One region of the Bacillus sp. SORGH_AS_0510 genome, then DNA from elsewhere that is predicted to be linked to it. Evidence: riboswitches for the same ligand, from Rfam matches in the RefSeq annotation. Region 1 holds a riboswitch; the other holds the start of a gene.
The links. A riboswitch is a leader RNA that binds a small molecule or an ion and turns the genes downstream of it on or off. The one in region 1 is predicted to bind FMN.
Positions count from the first base shown of each region.

Region 2: it holds a riboswitch for FMN, as region 1 does, so the genes downstream of both, ribD (bifunctional diaminohydroxyphosphoribosylaminopyrimidine deaminase/5-amino-6-(5-phosphoribosylamino)uracil reductase RibD) here and QE429_RS10455 (ECF transporter S component) in region 1, are expected to answer to the same signal.

Region 1 is NZ_JAUTAU010000001.1:2,044,491-2,054,016, forward strand. Features, by position in the region: gene resB (cytochrome c biogenesis protein ResB) at 1-2, shown strand, start outside; gene ccsB (c-type cytochrome biogenesis protein CcsB) at 3-1,187, shown strand; gene QE429_RS10430 (response regulator transcription factor) at 1,572-2,288, shown strand; gene QE429_RS10435 (ATP-binding protein) at 2,285-4,063, shown strand; gene sigX (RNA polymerase sigma factor SigX) at 4,344-4,895, shown strand; gene QE429_RS10445 (hypothetical protein) at 4,870-6,063, shown strand; gene QE429_RS10450 (peptidoglycan DD-metalloendopeptidase family protein) at 6,229-6,966, shown strand; FMN riboswitch at 7,106-7,237, shown strand; gene QE429_RS10455 (ECF transporter S component) at 7,401-7,985, shown strand; gene QE429_RS10460 (ferredoxin) at 8,095-8,343, opposite strand; gene QE429_RS10465 (YpbB family protein) at 8,600-9,526, shown strand, end outside.
Region 2 is NZ_JAUTAU010000001.1:3,156,085-3,165,610, forward strand. Features, by position in the region: gene ribH (6,7-dimethyl-8-ribityllumazine synthase) at 1-14, opposite strand, end outside; gene QE429_RS16215 (hypothetical protein) at 58-183, opposite strand; gene QE429_RS16220 (bifunctional 3,4-dihydroxy-2-butanone-4-phosphate synthase/GTP cyclohydrolase II) at 299-1,492, opposite strand; gene ribE (riboflavin synthase) at 1,536-2,198, opposite strand; gene ribD (bifunctional diaminohydroxyphosphoribosylaminopyrimidine deaminase/5-amino-6-(5-phosphoribosylamino)uracil reductase RibD) at 2,201-3,295, opposite strand; FMN riboswitch at 3,420-3,566, opposite strand; gene QE429_RS16235 (GyrI-like domain-containing protein) at 3,656-4,126, opposite strand; gene QE429_RS16240 (CBO0543 family protein) at 4,267-4,791, opposite strand; gene QE429_RS16245 (serine hydrolase) at 4,821-5,900, opposite strand; gene QE429_RS16250 (oxidoreductase) at 6,189-7,028, opposite strand; gene katA (catalase KatA) at 7,316-8,773, opposite strand; gene QE429_RS16260 (hypothetical protein) at 9,046-9,240, shown strand; gene QE429_RS16265 (YwbE family protein) at 9,233-9,433, shown strand; gene QE429_RS16270 (cold-shock protein) at 9,525-9,526, opposite strand, start outside.

The DNA.
Region 1 (9,526 bases):
AGATGGCAACACTAAGTAGTAACTTATTATTTGTTTCTTTTATTCTTTACTTAATAGCGACGTTGTTCTTCGGCGGCTCTATTAAATCGAAGAAGGATATTGATGATAAGAAGGGAACCAACAGATGGGGACGAATCGCAGTCTTTTTAACAATAGTTGGTTTTATTTCACAACTTGGTTATTTTATCACTAGATGGATTGCTGCTGGACATGCTCCAGTTAGTAATATGTTTGAGTTTACTACATTTTTTGGTATGGCTCTTGTTGGTGCATTTATTGTTATTTATTATATTTATCGAACAACACTACTTGGATTATTTACCATGCCTGTAGCACTACTAGTTATTGCTTACGCTAGTATGTTTCCAAGAGACATTACTCCGCTAATTCCAGCACTTCAAAGCTATTGGCTGCATATTCATGTGACCACAGCAGCAATTGGGGAAGCCATTCTGGCAATTAGCTTTGCAGCTGGTTTAATTTATTTAGTTAAGGCAATTGACCAAACTAAATCTAATAAGCAAACCTTTTGGCTTGAAATAGTTATGTTTGCTTTAGTTACAGTGCTTGGCTTTGTTGCCGTATCATCTATATTCTCAGGTATGGGTTATCATGAGAAATTTAATTGGATAGATAAACATGATAATGAGGTAGTAGTTGAGTATACTATGCCTGCTCTTGTCGGTCCACATGAAGGTGAATTAGTAACTAAAAATGGATTTAAGCCATTGCTTGAAGTGCCAGCATTCATCAACGCAAAAAAATTAAATACAGTTATTTGGTCATTATTCGGCGGTTTGTTGCTATATAGCTTATTGAGACTAATATTAAGAAAGAGAATTGCAGCCTCGCTAAAGCCACTTGTAAAAAATATTAAGCTAGATTTTGTGGATGAAATTAGCTATCGTTCTGTGTTAATAGGCTTCCCTGTGTTTACTCTTGGTGCACTAATTTTTGCCATGATATGGGCTCAGATGGCCTGGTCTCGTTTCTGGGGCTGGGATCCAAAAGAGGTATGGGCTTTAATCACATGGCTGTTTTATGCGGCATTTTTACACCTTCGCTTGTCGAAGGGATGGCATGGAGAAAAATCAGCATGGCTTGCAGTTATTGGGTTTGTCATCATTATGTTTAACCTAGTTGCTGTAAACTTAGTCATCGCAGGACTCCATTCATATGCAGGATAAATAAACTGAAAAACCATAAATTTTATAGCCTTCACTATTATAGTGAGGGCTTTTTTTAAATTTGCATATGTTAAGATACTTTGTTAATTTTTAAGCTCTGTTGATTGGAGCACAAGGCGCGAAGACTCCTGTGGGAGTATGGTTCAGGAGAGACCCCGCAGGCGCTTTTCTCCGAGGAGGCTCGCCGAAACACCCACGGAAAGCGAAGCGCCTGGAGTGGAAATCTACAGACAAAATAAAGAAAGCCTAAAATAAAAATCTTTTGTCGATACTAAAAGTAAGACCAATTGTCAAATAATTGACACATTTATAGGAGTATTTACTACGAAAAGATAGCAAATTGCGGTACCATTTTGTAAAATAAACTCCATGGGGGGATTAATAATGGATAAAGACGTTAAAATTTTAGTAGTTGATGATGAAGAAAGAATTCGCCGCTTATTAAAAATGTATCTTGAGCGTGAAGATTATACAATAGATGAAGCTGAGGATGGAAATGAGGCTTTGACCAAGGCTCTTACAAACGATTATGATGTCATTCTGCTAGATTTAATGATGCCTGGTAAGGATGGAATCGAAGTCTGCCGGGAATTGAGGGAGAAAAAGGCAACTCCTGTTATCATGCTGACAGCAAAAGGTGAGGAAATAAATCGTGTTCAAGGATTTGAAGTCGGCACAGATGATTATATTGTCAAACCCTTCAGCCCTAGGGAAGTAGTTCTGCGTGTAAAGGCCCTGCTTAGAAGATCATCACAAACGACATATCTTCAGACTGAAACCACAACAAAAGATGTCATTGTATTTCCGCACCTAACTATTGATAATGACGCTCACCGAGTCACTGCTGATGGTAAGGAAGTAAGCTTAACACCAAAGGAATATGAACTGCTTTACTATTTATCAAAAGCACCTGATAAGGTTTTTGACCGTGAACAATTACTTAAAGAAGTTTGGCACTACGAATTCTTTGGAGATCTACGTACTGTAGATACTCATGTAAAACGACTTCGAGAAAAATTAAGTAAAGTATCAGAGCAAGCAGCAAGAATGATTGTAACCGTTTGGGGAGTGGGCTACAAATTTGAGGTAGTTAATGAATGACCTTTTTACGAAGCGTAGTAGGTAAACTTTGGTTTACCATTCTTTTATTGGTCTCATTTGTTTTATTTATCTTAACCGTCATGCTCCTAGAATTTTTCCAAAACAACAACATTCATGAGACTAAAAGTAATCTTACGAATACGGCTGAGAAGATTGCACATGTTTTGGAAGAACATCCAAATGAGAAATTTCCACTTGGCTTGGAAATATCATGGGAAATTATTGATGATGTTACTAAAGTGGTCATTATAAAAAATGAAAATGAAATCTACTACTCTCCGAATACGGAAAATGAAAAAAAATTAACTTTGTCAGATATAAAAAGTGATAAAGAGTTAGTAAAGGTTTTTCAAAATAAATCAGTTGAAAAAGTTTCTGACCTTTCAATGAATAATGGAAAAAAGGAATCAAATTATTCAATAATTGGTGTTCCGTTGCATTTGCCGGGAGACAAACAAGGTGCTGTGTTTATTTATCAGTCACTTAGGGTAATGCAGGAAACAACTCGCTCGACAACAAAATTTATCTTGCTTGTCGCGGGAGTTGCTATCATATTAACAACCATATTTGCTTTTTTCCTTTCAACGAGAATAACAGCTCCATTAAGGAAAATGAGAGAAGCAGCTTTTGAAGTGGCGAGAGGAAAATTCGATACGAAGGTTCCCATCCTTACCCATGATGAAATTGGAGAACTGGCAACTGCCTTTAATCAAATGGGCAGACAATTAAAGTTTAATATGAATGCATTGAGTCAGGAGAAAGAGCAGCTTGCAAGTATTTTAAGTAGTATGGCTGATGGAGTTATTACTTTTAATCGGGACGGTACAATCTTGATAACGAATCCACCGGCTGACCGATTCCTTCAATATTGGTACTATGAAAAAGGCGGAATTCCGTCAGAGGTGGAAGCAATTCCATCCCAGGTAATGAACCTCTTCCAAAAAGCTGTGGATACTGAAAAGGAACAGGTGGGGGAAATCTCACTTCAAGGGCGTCATTGGGTTATTTTAGTGAGTCCGCTTTACAGTAACCAATTTATCCGTGGTGCCGTTGCTGTGTTAAGGGATATGACTGAGGAACGGCAGTTAGATAAGATGAGGAAAGACTTTATTGCTAACGTCTCTCATGAACTTAGAACGCCTATTTCTATGTTGCAAGGGTATAGTGAAGCAATAGTAGATGATATTGCAGAGTCTCAAGAAGAGAAAAAAGAAATGGCGAAGGTCATTTATGATGAATCGTTAAGAATGGGGCGCCTTGTTAACGAACTGCTTGATCTTGCGCGAATGGAAGCAGGACACCTTCAATTAACAATGGAAGAAGTGGAACTTTCTTCTTTTATCAATCGCATTATCCATAAATTCCAAGGCTTAGCAAAGGATAATGAAATTCAACTGATGGTAGAAATAGTTGAGGGTATTTCCACTGTATCATTTGACCCTGATAGAATTGAACAGGTCTTAACCAATTTAATTGATAATGCCATTAGGCATACCCCTAGAGGCGGTTTAGTTAAATTAAATGTTTCAAATGATGATCATGCAATAAAAATAGAAGTTAAAGATTCTGGGTCTGGAATTCCAGAAGAAGATTTACCATTTGTTTTTGAACGTTTTTATAAAGCAGATAAAGCGAGAACAAGAGGAAGAGCTGGAACCGGTCTTGGCTTAGCTATTGCAAAAAATATTATTGATGCCCATCGCGGGCATATCTCCGTCCAAAGTAAAATCGGTATAGGAACGACATTTTCCTTCCTAATTCCTCGAAAAAAGTAAGATTTCCAAATATCTTGCCGATTCTTCTTGATTCACGAGAAACATTACAGAGGCAAGAAGGTGAGTTGCTATTTTATGGAAAGCCCATTCGATTTGGATGGGCTTTTTTTATCAAATTGAATTTGATAAACAAATTATTATGGGGAATTACTTCCAGTAAATACCTTCCTTTTTGACAGAAAAAGGTCTATATTTAATAAAGAAGTAGCTGAATCTGGTATAGGGTGTAACCTTTTATACATATCTATCGACTATTATTAATGAACGGGGAGGGGAATTGATGGACTCCGTTTTCGATGAACTTTATCAAAAATATCATCATGACGTTTTTCAATTTCTATTTTATATGGTCAGAAATAAAGAACACGCAGAAGATCTTGTCCAAGAAGTCTATATTCGGGTATTTAAGTCTTATGATCGTTTTGAAGGAAAGAGTAGTGAAAAGACGTGGCTGTATTCGATTGCAAGAAACGTTGCTATCGACTTTTTTCGTAAACAAAAAGGCTGGAAGGAAAGAATACTAGAAAAATTTGATTGGTCAACCAATCAAGTGAAGGATGAGTATCCTATTCCAGAAGAAATGACTGTACAGCGTGAAGAAATTAAATGGGTGTACAGATGCCTGCAATACTGCACTATGGACCAAAGGGCAGTCATTATTTTACGCTATTTACAGGATTTATCTATCACAGAAACGGCCCAGGCATTGGGTTGGACCGAAAGTAAGGTAAAAACAACACAACACCGCTCCTTAAAGATTTTAAAAAGGCATATGGAAATGTTTTATGAAAAGGAGGGATTGTCTAGTGAAAAAGTCAGAGTGGAGCGATAGAGAAATTGAAGAGCTTTTGATGCAAATGCCTAAAATAAAGGACCATCGGAATCCTCGTGACATTTATCAAAATATTTCTCTAAAAAAGCGGAGAACGAAGACATGGGTGTTGCCAAGTTTGGCTACTGCAGCTGCAATACTACTTTTTTTCATTTTGGTCCCTAAATTAATGGTGGGTACAAATTCCTCTTCTGATAAACAAGTGGGAATGTCGAAAATAGAATCAGAGCAAAAGGATTCTGCTCAAAAGGATCATTCTACCGTTGCCTTAAAAAAAGAGGAATCTTCTCCAAATGAAAAGTCCATGTCAGGAACGGCTAAAAACGAAGTCATGTCAGCAAGTGCTGATAAAACAGCGATCTATACTGAAGATGTGGGAACCGGAAAGGTATTGACCTACTGGATTCCGGATCAACAAGCTCAAATCCTCATTCCTATTTCTACAGTAGTAGAGGCATCTAATAACAAATCATGGCTGACGATTTTTAATGAAAAAATGGCAAACTTAAATGAGGAAGAATGGGGTCTTACCGACTACTATCCTTTAAATATAACGATGAGTCTAAATTCGGATAATTCAACACTTCAAGTGGATCTTCCAGCTAATCATCAATACGGACAAGGATCAACCAATGAAACAAGTTTTATCAATGTAATCAATAAAGATATTTCGTCAAACAGCGATATTAAAAAAGTAAAATTTTCAACGAACGGTGAACCAGGAATTGAGTTGGGGAATTATGGGGTTAAAACAGAACTCAATATAAGTGCAGGTAAGAATCATGCCTTTTTCTTTTACTATCCAGAAGGAAGTAAAATTCCTTTCTTAACACCTTCGATCACAACGTATTCTGATATTAATACGGCTTTTGAAGCTATGAAGGCGGATCAAGCAGATTTGGGATTAACGGCTTCGCTTCCATCATTATTACCGATAAGTGATGTTTCTATTATGGATAAAACCTTAGTTGTATCATTTAAAGGGAATACAGTTCTGCAGGATAACCAAGAGACTGTCTATGCATTTGAGGCATTATTGTTAACTGCAAAGGATTTTGGGTTAGAAAAAGTTTTGGTTAAGGACTCATCACTAAAAGCACTAGGGCCATTTGATTTAACAAAAGAAAACCAGGTGCCGTTAGCACCAAATATGCGTGTATTACAATAAAGAAAAATCAACCACTTTTTGGTTGATTTTTTTTGTATAAAATTTCGGATTCCTCCATATTATAACAAGTATGTGTAATTACCTCTTCAAAAGCAATATGGTCTAAATACAATGGTTATTACATATTGTTGAGCAGAGGATCAGTTTAAGGAGGAAATGTAAGGAATGCGTGACTACATAAAAAGGTTTCTTATTGCCATAATTATGGGGCTATGTGTCAGTTTATTGTTTTTAGGTGGAAGGCATACTGAGGCAGCAGGTGCACCTGAAACAACTGGAGCAAAGGAGCACTGGATTTGGCCTTCTGATGGAGTAATATCCGATACGTATGGTACACGAAAGGGAAAACATAAAGGAATAGATATTGCTGGAAAAGTGGGTACCCCAATTCTCTCCGTTGAGGATGGGGTGGTTGTAAAATCCTATTTTTCTACTACATATGGTAATGTAGTTTTTATTAAACACCCAAGTAACTTTGTTACCGTTTATGCCCATCTTAACAATAGAAATGTGATAGCTGGTCAAAAGATTAAGCAGGGTCAAATAATCGGCAGAATGGGGAAAACAGGACAAGCTACAGGTCCTCACCTTCATTTTGAAACACACGAAATAGAATGGAGATATGACAAGAAATTTGCACTGGACCCGGAAGTTCTCCTAGGAAAAGCGGATGTTGGTGAATCGGTGCAAGCCGGGGTAGCTAGTATAGGTGATGTTTTAGAGGTGAGTTCACATTACCATCCAACTTCTGGACAGAAAAATAATGATACTTATATCGTTAAACAAGGTGATACCCTGTTTTCGATATCTAAGGAAAGGAATACATCAGTAGAAAAAATAAAAGAATTAAATCAGTTAACAACAGATTTGATACGACCTAAACAAGTATTAATTATTCAATAACTTAATTAGGCTGACTCAAACCAAAAGATTCATTTGAGCCAGCCTTTTTTTAATTATGTTACAAAAATACTAAATAAGAATCCTTTTACTTAACAAATGCTTCTTCCTCCTTTATAATTAAATTTGTAATTTAATATCGATCTATCTTCGGGGCAGGGTGAAATTCCCGATCGGCGGTATTGAGCAATTGCTCTAAGCCCGCGAGCCTTTATAGGCAGGATTTGGTGCGAGTCCAAAGCCGACAGTATAGTCTGGATGGGAGAAGATGGAGGTTCTGCGGACGTTCAAAAAATATACATTCATTGGACGTTTATTAAGCGTGCCTTTGTAAATCTCCCTCAAGTAAATAAACTTGAGGGTGTTTTTATTTCTTGAGGTCGTCTCTTTGCTGAACCTCTCTTCCTAACGTGATGGATCAAAAAGGAGAGAGGAAGATGGTAAAAATGAAGAAAACAAAGAAAATTAATGTAAAGGCGTATGTTTCAATTGGGATGTTAAGTAGTATAGCTTACTTGTTAATGCTATTAAATTTCCCATTACCGCTATTTCCAAACTTTTTATTTGTTGATTTCAGTGATATTCCTGCCTTGATTGCAGCGTTAATATTTGGGCCGGTTGCGGGAATATTAGTTGAGTTATTTAAAAACGTTCTTAATTATCTTGCGACGGGAAGCCAAACAGGAATTCCTGTTGGTCATATTGCTAATTTCCTAGCGGGAATTGTGTTTGTTTTACCAACCTACTATGTATATAACAGACTAAAAACGAAAAAGGGTATGACATTAGCACTTATCGCGGGCACTGTAATAATGGCTGTTGTGATGAGTATCTTAAATTATGTAATTATTTTACCCGCCTATACTGTCCTAATGGGATTCCCTGATATGCGTAATCTAGTAGTACCTGCTATACTTCCTTTTAATTTATTAAAAGGTATTATGATGTCGTTTATCTTTATGTTATTGTTTGTCAGAATGCAGGCATGGATTAATAAATTTTCTGTCATTAAAGGTGCATAATAAAAAACAAAGGTCCTGTTTAGGACCTTTGTTTTTTATTATTATTCCGAAAGGAAAACCCCTCCGATGTGGGAGGGGTAGTAGCTTAAGAATATCTTTTTAGCAAAATTTATTCAAATTTAGTTGGATTACCGTCAAATGGTTCTTCTGCAACTTTAATTGAATCTGTTGGGCAACCTTCGAATGCATCCATCATATCATCGATGAGTACATCTGGAATCTCAACGATACCTTCGTTATCATCAAGAGTTACAAATGCAATGCCTTCATCATCATAATCATAGATATCAGGTGCTGCTGCGCCACATGCACCACAAGCGATACATGTTTCCTTGTCAACAATAGTGTACTTTGCCATGAAAAAAACCTCCCAGTAAATTAACAAAAATATTCTTGCTGATTTCCATTATAATTGGAAACGCATTACTCATATCTATTGTAAAACTGTATGGTCAACTTTTCAATAGAAAAATGCTATTACAGCTTTGCATAGTTTAGGCGAAATTCTTAAACTTACTCATTTTTCAGCAACATGATCCAACATTTCGTGATAAAATAAAAATAGAAAAAATGGGTAATTTGTCGAATAATACAAGAAAAAGTGGTGGGGTGGAATGAATCAGTTAGAATCCATTATTCTACATTGCTTAAGGCAGTTAAATAGAGAACGGACAGTTTATTCCATCTTTCATTTGCTTAATGGAAAAAAGTCCTCACAAACGATACAAGATGCTCATTTATTTTCTTTAAAAAACTTTTTTGGTGTATATGAATCACTGTCTAGAGACCATTTTGAAGAAGAACTTAAATTTTTGGTTAACGAGAACAAGATCTTTATTTGTGGTGACCAGCGCTATTGCTTGACCACTGAAGGTGAGACGCTTCTAAGGAACAACCCTCCACCTTCATTTATGGATGGGTGGAATTATCAGTCGTTCACTAATTTGTTTTGGGAAAGACTTTCTTTATTTATTCAGGTTACATCTAATTTTGTATATGGTGAGACAAAATATACTCCCATACAAAAAAATAAAGACGTTCACCAATGGTTGAAAACGATTGTCAGGGAGATTAATGTGCCTAAGCAAGAAATGGGGAACGCTGTATTTTCTGAATTAGTCCATTGCTTTGAAAATAGTAAGGAAGTGGACCCGGCAATTTTAGTTTTTCGGTTAACAGGTTTTCAACAAATTGGTTTAACTCAACAACAGGCTGCAAAAAAGTTAAATATGGAAATACATGATTACCACATTCGATTTATTCATGTACTACATTACTTAATTCATAAGGTTAACCAAGATTCAGATCAATTAAGGATCTTACCATTGCTGATAAGAGACTTTAAGCATATAGATGAATTAACTCTTTCATCTAGGAAAACATGGAATCTTTTAGCACAGGGATATTCTCCTGAGCAAATCGCAGCTCTTAGACATTTAAAATTAAGTACAATTGAAGATCATTTTGTTGAATTTGCTTTACATGTTAAGGATTTTTCTATTGATTCATACGTAAGCAAAGAGCTGCAGGATGAGATTTTG
Region 2 (9,526 bases), 1.1 Mb from region 1:
AATGTGTGTCCCATGTAAATGCCTCCAAATAATTAATTTTATTTATATATTCACTCTTTAAAATTGCCTGTTGATTTCCGCTCCAGGTGCGAGCGGTTCGTGGGTGTTTCGGCGAGCTTCCTCGGCGAAAAGCGCCTGCGGGGTCTCCCCTGAACCATACTCCCACAGGACATTGAGTTGCATCTTGAATCCTCCCACGCACGAAGGAAATGCGATAGCATTTTCGAGGAGTCTTCGCACCTTCCGCTCCAATCAACAGGGTAAAAAATTCAGAAATGTTCTTTAACACAACATATAATTAATAATGAAACATATGTCCTAACTTATCATGCTTGGTTCTTAGGTAATTCGCATTTTCTTTACGCATTTCCATTTGAAGCGGCACCCGTTCCACTACCTCAAGGTCATAGCCCTTCAAACCTTTTATTTTTCTTGGATTATTCGTTAACAGCATCATCTTTTTTATCCCAAGATCCTTAAGGATTTGTGCACCAATGCCATATTCTCTTAGGTCAGCACCAAAGCCAAGTTTTTCATTCGCCTCAACCGTATCATAGCCTTCTTCTTGAAGCTTATACGCTCTCATTTTGTTTAACAAGCCAATTCCCCGTCCTTCCTGTCTCATGTACAGAAGGACACCATTGCCCGCTTGTTCGATCTGACTTAAAGCAGCATGCAGCTGTGGACCACAATCACAGCGGTAAGAACCAAATACATCACCTGTTAAACATTCTGAATGAACCCGAACCAAGACTGGCTTTTCAGGGTCAATTTCACCCTTTACTAATGCCACATGCTCTTTATCATCAACAAGATTGGAGTACCCTACAGCTTTAAAGGTACCGAATTCAGTTGGCAAATTAATTTCTATTTCTCTTTTTACCAAGTTGTCCTTTTTGTTTCGGTATTCAATCAAGTCTTTAATGGTAATCATTTTGACATTTAGATCATCCGCAATTTTTCTTAGCTGAGGGACACGTGCCATTGTCCCATCCTCATTCATGATTTCACAGATGACACCGGCTGGCTTTGCCCCGCATAATTTTGCTAAATCAACCGCCGCCTCGGTATGTCCAGTTCGGCGGAGCACCCCACCTTTTTTGGCAATAAGAGGGAAGATATGCCCGGGTCTTTTAAAATCACTTGGTTTAGCTTCAGGATCAAGCATACTTAAGACGGTTGCTGACCGTTCATAAGCAGAAATTCCTGTCGTTGAAAACTTATGGTCAATACTTACCGTAAAGGCCGTTCCATGTGGATCCGTATTCTTTGAAACCATTGGAAATAAATCGAGCTTCTGTGCTAACCCTTCCTCAACCGGTACACAAACAAGACCTCTACCGTGAGTAACCATTAAGTTAATAACAGAGGGTGTCGTTTTTTCAGCAAGGGCAATAAAATCCCCTTCATTTTCACGATCCTCGTCATCACAAACAATGATAACTTTTCCCTCTTTTAAATCGGATAGTGCTTCCTCTATTGTATTAAACATACCACTCACTCCTTTTCATCCGTTTAAAAACGTACATGATGGCTTACTTGAAGCCGTTATCTTCTAAGAAGCTTGCTGTTATACCTTTTTGACTCTTTGTTTTAGTATGATTGTTTGAGAGGTTTGTTAAAAAGTGTCCGACATATTTACCTATCATATCGCATTCTAGGTTCACGATATCGCCAGGTCCTTTTATTCCTAAAACAGTTTCAGATAACGTATGAGGAATTAAGGATAAAGTAAAGCTATTCTCGGTTACAGCAAATACAGTTAAGCTTGTCCCATCTACAGCAACCGATCCCTTTAATATGATATATCTAAGTAAGTCGGGATCTGCTTCAATTTCATAATAAACCGCATTTTTGACTGTCTGTTTGCTTTTTATTACCCCTGTTCCATCAATGTGTCCAGAAACAAAGTGCCCTCCAAACCTTCCACCAGCAGCCATGGCTCTTTCTAAATTCACCTTTGATCCTCGTTTTATCGCATTTAGACTGGTTGCTTTTACAGTTTCAGGCATCACATCAACTGTAAATTGTTTAAATGAAAAAGAAGTAACGGTAAGACAAACGCCGTTGACAGCAATGCTGTCTCCCAGATGGACATCTTCAAGAACTTTTTTCGCTTCAATCGTTAAAACAAACGATTCTCCCGTTCTCTGAATATTGGCTATACTGCCTATTTCTTCAATAATACCGGTAAACATAATCATTCTTCTCCTTGCATAGGTTCTGCAATAATCCTTAAATCATTGCCAATCCTATCTACTTGTCTAATATTCAATGAAACGGCTTGAGCTATTTTTTCTATTCCCTGGCCTCCAAATAATGTCGGTGCCCCTTTTCCTCCAATTAATTTTGGTGCAATATAGGTAATTACTTGCTGAAAAGCTTTTTCCTTTAAAAAGCTTCCATGTACTTCTGAACCACCCTCAACAAAAAGCGAGGTAATCCCTTTCTTCCCAAGAACCACAAGTAATTCTTTAATGGAAATCGTGCTTGTTTTCATGTGAATGATTTCAACGCCATATTCCTTAAAACGCTCTACCTTTTCTGAGTCAACATCACTTCCAGTAACAATCCAAGTCGGGGCTTCTTGGTCAGTTATCACCTTTGCCTGGTGGGGGGTCCTAAGATATGTATCAAGGATAATACGAACAGGATTTTTGCCACCAGATGGAATTCTTGTTGTTAAGGACGGATTGTCCTTCATTATCGTATTAACTCCAACTAGAATACCATCATGCTGATGGCGAAACTGATGGACATCTGCTCGTGCTTGCTCACCAGTAATCCACATACTTTCACCAGCGACAGTTGCCGTCTTTCCATCCAAACTTGAGGCCGTTTTTAATGTCACATAAGGTAGTCTTGTTTGAATGTTGTAGAAAAAAATTTTATTTAGTTCACGGGCTTCCTCTTGAAGTAAACCCACGTCCACTTCAATTCCAGCCTTTTTCATTCTTTCAATCCCTGTTCCCACCACTTGAGGATTGGGATCAGTCGTTGCAACAAATACTTTTTTTACGCCAGACCTAATAACCAAGTCAGAGCAAGGTGGAGTCTTACCAAAATGACTGCATGGCTCAAGTGTTACATACAAAGTAGCATCCTTTGCCTTTTCACCAGCCATTTGAATGGCATGTACCTCCGCATGTGGTTCACCTGCTTTTAAATGGGCCCCCAAGCCAATCAGTTGCCCGTCTTTCACCAATACCGCACCGACAACTGGATTTGGCGTGGTTTGGCCTAATGCTCCTCTTGCAAGATCAAGTGCTAAATTCATATAAAATTTATCATCCATCCTATCCTCTCCTTTATTAAGGAATAAAAAAGGCCCTGAAGAAACACTGTTCTTCAGGGCCAAAAAAGACAATAGGAAATAAAAGCTTAAAAATAGGTATACTTCACCCTACCCATAAACCTCGTTTTTCCTTCTCCCATCCAGACTTTAACTGTCGGCCCTGGAGTTTCACCAGATCCACCGTTTATCCAAGCGGATAACCGGGTCACGGACTAAGAAGCATGGCTTCATCACCGCCGGTTAGGAATTTCACCTGACCCCGAAGGAATTATTTAGCTATATTAAATGTTATTATACTTAATTCATCGAGTAAAGGAAAATGTCCCTAAAATTAAAAAAGGCCCTATACAAGGGCAAGATTTAATCTCTATAAATCTTAACAGGTAAATAAATCTCAAAATGAAGATCACCTGCTGCATTTTGATGTTTATATTCTTCCTTATAGATTTCCAGGCTTAATGCATGATGGTCCTGTTCATATCCATATTCTTTCATCCAATTTAACAAGCGGTGATACGTATTTTCTACTTCTTCTGGCTTTCCATAATGGGTAGTAAATACATAATTTTTGCTAGGAATCGTAAAGCCAATCATTCCTTCTGGGATTGCATCCAGCTTCTCTACTGGGGTAGTGACGTAATATGTAAATTCTGTTTCCCTGCTATGAAACGGTGCAATGAGAACCGGGTCTTTTGTCTGATAGGGTACCTCCTGCAGCCGTGCTTCCATTTTGTTAAAAAGACTTGGAATGGTACTTGTTTCTGAATATGTACCCGTCCAAGATATTCCCACTACTTTCATCTCTTCTTTTTCAATTACTTGGATACCCAAGCTAATCCCCCCTTTTGTTCCATCATATTTCTATTATTCTAAGAATATCCCTTAAAGTCCTGCAAAATATTTCGACTACGGAGATATTTTTTTGAAAAAATAATAAACAACCATAACAACTGGCTGTTTTAGGAGGATTATTATTTTAAGATACTTGATGAGATATCAAAAGCATTCCAGAGAAAAGCAGCATAGAGTGCTGAAAGAATCCAAGCTAGAAGTGGTTTATAATAATGAATCGCAAGCACAGAAAACATGACAAAGCTAAAAAAAGCAGACCAACCTAAATTCCATCCATTTTTATGGACAAGCGCACCTAACTTTAAATCAGCATACTCATTAATGGTATATATAATTGTCCAAAGCAAGATATTGGCAATTTTCTTCTTAAAAGACTTTGACATATGGCCGAGGAAAATGCTAATTGTCACTGGATACTTTATTAACATGACCAAAAAAGCAATATGGGTATGTTTAGCCCATCCCTTATCACTTCCTACAGGCACATATTCCCACATACTATGCTTGTAGAATAAATATTGATAGACTAAATCACCCACCATTAAAAAGAGAAAGGTGGGATAAAACGCTTTCCAGTTTTTCCAATCTCCCCATTTTATTGCTGAAAAAATATAAAGGACCCCATATAATACGTTCAGATTCACCCGGATGCTCCTTCGCCTTTTAATAATACCTATTGTTTCCAATTCATTGTTAAATTATCAAAAGTAAAAGGGGATGTCACTTTCTTTCTAACATCCAAAATGGCTACGAGCTGCTGGTAGGCTGTTCGTTTATAATATCCACGTTCAATTGAAGGTGTATAAAAGGTTCCATACAGCTTTTTTTCTAAAAAATCATAATAAAATGACCCTACTTCCAAAGTTCTTACCGCTTTGTTTGTACTCCCAGTAACTACCGCCAATTCTTCGCTTCTCTCCTTAGCAATCAATTGGTGATGATTATTTACAATTGAAGCAATTTCTGCAATCACTTCTTGTGATTTTTCATAGGCAATTCCTCTGGTTGTAATGGCTAATGTATACGGTTCATTTGCAAATACAATAGCAGCATCATTATAAATTAAATTCATTGGAATCATTCCAACTTTATGGGCAACAGGCACGTCCTTAATTCCGTTTGGAATCGTAGAGTTATAAACCGTATGTTCAAGGTATTCGATAAGCTTCTTCCCATTTACGCTTTGATTTGAATAGCGATACAGTTCCCCTGTGTATAAAGTTAAATCGTCAGCAGAAGTGAGATTTCTTCCTCCTGGATAGGCGTTGACTGCCCCAAGGCTTTTTAAAAATGCGACAAACTGATTGGGTCCTACCCGCTCTTTCAACATAATGAAAGCGATATTATCACTATAGATCAAAGCTTTTTCAACTAATTCGCCAATTGTATAGACCGTCCCCACCTTGTCATTTTGGATGACACCGCTTCCTCCAGAATAATGCCGGCTTTGATAAGTTAATGGTTCGTTTAAATCAAGCTTCCCCTCATCAGCAAGTTGCATTATGTATAACGCTAGCGGTAGCTTAATTGTGCTAGCAGCAGGAACTTGTGTCTCACTATTTAAAGAATAACTTTCATTTGTCACGAGATTTTTATAACGGAGTGTCACTTTCCCTTGATATGGTTTTATGTATTCGGCCAGGTCTGCTTGAAGGTTATTAAATTCTTGAGTATGTTCGGCTTTTACTGTACCATTCAAGCCTACTTGTGTTAGTAAAATGAAAAATATTAAAGCGATGGCAATCTTTTTCACTGTTTCCCCTCCTAGTAACTAAGTACTAGTTTAATAGAAAAAAGAGGGAATTTTTGTCGAAATTTGCAGAAAATATAAGATTTTTGTAATACTTTTTATTGATGTAGTTTTATAATATGCTTTGTTAAACGTGCCTGTTGATTTCCGCTCCAGGCACGAGCGGTTCGTGGGTGTTTCGGCGAGCCTCCTCGACGCAAGCGTCTGCGGGGTTCCCCCTGAACCATACTCCCACAGGAGTCTTCGTGCCTTCCTCTCCAATCAACAGGATGTATAAATCAACACTGTTCTTTAACAAAGTCTTTTAATAAAAAGCTTCTCCCAGAGTTTCCATGGGATAAATTTTCTTAACATGAGAGTTGGCCTTACGCCTTTTCCAATTGGATATCTTAAATTCGGCCTCTCGTCTAAAGCTATTCTGGCTATTTTCTCTGCCACATCTTTTGGGTTGCCAAACTGCCCTTCACCTGAAGAAATGTAGTCTTCGATTCTCTTCATATAGTTAAAATAAGGAGAATCTGTTTGTAAGGAAAGTGTGGTAACTTGTTTGCCTGTGGTCCAAATACTGGTCTTATAGGAACCTGGTTCAATTAAGGCGACAGATATCCCAAAAGGGGATAATTCTAATCGTAAGCTTTCGCTCCACCCCTCCAAAGCGTGCTTGGAAGCAACATATGGCGATAGGCCCGGAAACGCTATTCTCCGGCTTATACTGCTAACATTAATGATTTTCCCTTTCTTTTGTCTACGCATGAATGGAATAACAGTCTTTGTTACTGCAATGACACCAAAGAAATTCGTATCGAATTGTTTTCGGTACTCTTCCATTGTTATTTCCTCAACAAACCCTGCTCCAGCAAAGCCTGCATTGTTTACTAGAACATCTACCCGGCCAATACTTTTAATCAGTGCAGCTAATCGTTCAACGGAAGACCCCGAGGTAACATCCAGTTCATGTATAATCAAATTCGATTGTATTGTAAGTCTTTGGGCCTGATTTAGAAGCTCATCTGCTTTTGCTTTATTCCTCATTGTCGCGATTACTTGAAAGCCTGCTTTTGCTAACTCTAATGTTGTTAATAGACCAAAACCACTTGAAGCCCCAGTGACAATTGCAATTGGTTGATTCATTTTTTATGTTTCCTCCGTATTTTACTATTTACATGGCTCTGTTAAACATGCCTGTTTGATTTCCGCTCCAGGCACGAGCGGCTCGTGGGTGTTTGGGCGAGCCTCCTCGACGCAAGCGTCTGCGGGGTCTCTCCTGAACCATACTCCCACAGGAGTCTTCGTGCCTTCCGCTCCAATCAACAGGATGTATAAATCAACACTGTTCTTTAACACAGCCATTTACATAATAACATGAAAAAAGGCTGCTCAACTTTTGAACAGCCTTTTACTAGTCTTATTGTTTTATTTTATACTCCCTGAGGAATAGCTAATTTCAAGCCTTTTGCAATTCGCTCGCCATACTCTTGGTCTGCTTTATAGAAATGCTGAATTTGGCGGAGTTTAATATCATCTCTTTCCACCGGCTTCATAGCACCAACAATGTTTTCTACGAGGCGTGTTCTTTCTTCTTCAGACATCAAACGGTATAGGTCACCGGCCTGTGTGTAGTGATCATTATGATCATAAGCTACTTGCTCAGCTGCCCCTGACACCTGGAATGGAGTTTGCTTATGTTCTGGCGCTTCTTTTGGTCCGCCAAAACTGTTTGGCTCGTAATAAACAGTACCGCCGCCATTGTTATCAAATCGCATCGCCCCGTCACGTTGATAGTTGTTCACTTCTACCTTTGGACGATTAATTGGTAGTAAGTTATGGTTTGGACCTACACGATAGCGATGGGCATCAGAATAAGCAAAAATACGACCTTGAAGCATTTTATCAGGTGAAGCTTCGATTCCCGGTACCATTGTTCCAGGTGAGAATGTAGCTTGCTCTACTTCGGCAAAATAGTTCTCTGGGTTGCGATTGAGAACCATACGGCCAACCTCAATTAGTGGATAGTCTTTGTGGGACCATACTTTTGTTACATCAAATGGATCAAAGCGATACGTATTCGCATCTTCAAATGGCATAATTTGAACTTGAAGTCTCCACGCAGGGAAATCCCCGTTTTCTATAGCATTATATAAGTCTTCAGTATGGTAATCTGGATTGTCTCCAGCTAGTTTTGCCGCAACATCAGGAGACATGTTTTTAACACCTTGCTCTGTTTTGAAGTGATATTTTACCCAAACAGCTTCTCCCTCATGGTTTACCCACTTAAAGGTATGGCTTCCATACCCATTCATATGGCGTAGAGTAGCCGGCAATCCACGGTCACCCATTAAATAAGTTACTTGGTGCAGGGATTCTGGAGATAAGGACCAAAAGTCCCAGATCGCATTAGGATTTTTCAAATGTGTTTTAGGGTCTCTTTTTTGTGTATGGATGAAATCAGGGAATTTAATCGCATCACGAATAAAGAAAATGGGTGTATTGTTTCCTACTAAATCATAGTTTCCTTCTTCTGTATAAAATTTCACAGCAAAACCGCGTGGATCACGAACCGTATCAGCTGAACCTAATTCGCCGGCTACCGTTGAGAATCGAATAAACATTGGTGTTTTTTTTCCGACACCAATAAATAATTTTGCTTTTGTGTATTTTGACATATCGTTGGTTACTTCAAAATAGCCATGTGCCCCTGCCCCTTTTGCATGAACCACACGCTCAGGTACCCGCTCACGGTTAAAATGCGCTAATTTTTCTAGTAAATGTACGTCTTGAATTAATGTTGGGCCGCGTGAGCCTGCAGTCATTGAATTTTGATTATCACCGACTGGGGCCCCATTACCTGTAGTCAAATTCTTGTTAACATTACTCATGTAATCACCTCGTAAACTATTTTTTAGCTTAACTAGATTATAATATAAATTTTATTATAATCAATACTAAATTATAATTATTATAAATTAGTACTGATTATCAATTAGGTGACATGTACCCACTATTACATAGGTATTAAAAATATAGGACGTTATTCCAAAATTAAGAAATATCGCCCTAAAAAATTTTATTTCAATTGTGAGGATTCATTATTAATATAGAAAAAAATAGATTATACTGTAGGTAACGTACATTTTAGGAGGATTTCTTTATGAGTGAAATAAATCAAACAGAGGATTCAAAAAAGAAGATTAGTTTGCAAGAGGCAATGAAGCAGCAGCTTTTAAATAAGAAGAATAAAGCTACTTCTGGAAATTCCAATGTAAATGGCTCTTCAGCAACACAAAAAATGAGAAGTCAGCAAACAAAGAAGGTTAGCAATTCACGGAGAAAGATGGGTGTCTAACGGCCAATATCGAAAAGATATCCTTCCAGGATTAGCAGTTAAAATTGTCCTAAAAGCTGACCAAAGAAGTGGCAAACTAACTGCAGGTGTGGTTAAGGATATTTTGACCAATTCAAGTTTCCATCCCCATGGCATAAAAGTCAGGCTCACTGATGGACAAGTTGGACGAGTACAGGAGATTTCAAATATTTAATTTCAAAGTGAAAGCTTCTGCCCTTTTGGTGGAGGCTTTTTTCATAAAAAAAAACAGACTCCGTTTTGGAGTCTGTTTTTTTGGTGGGTCATT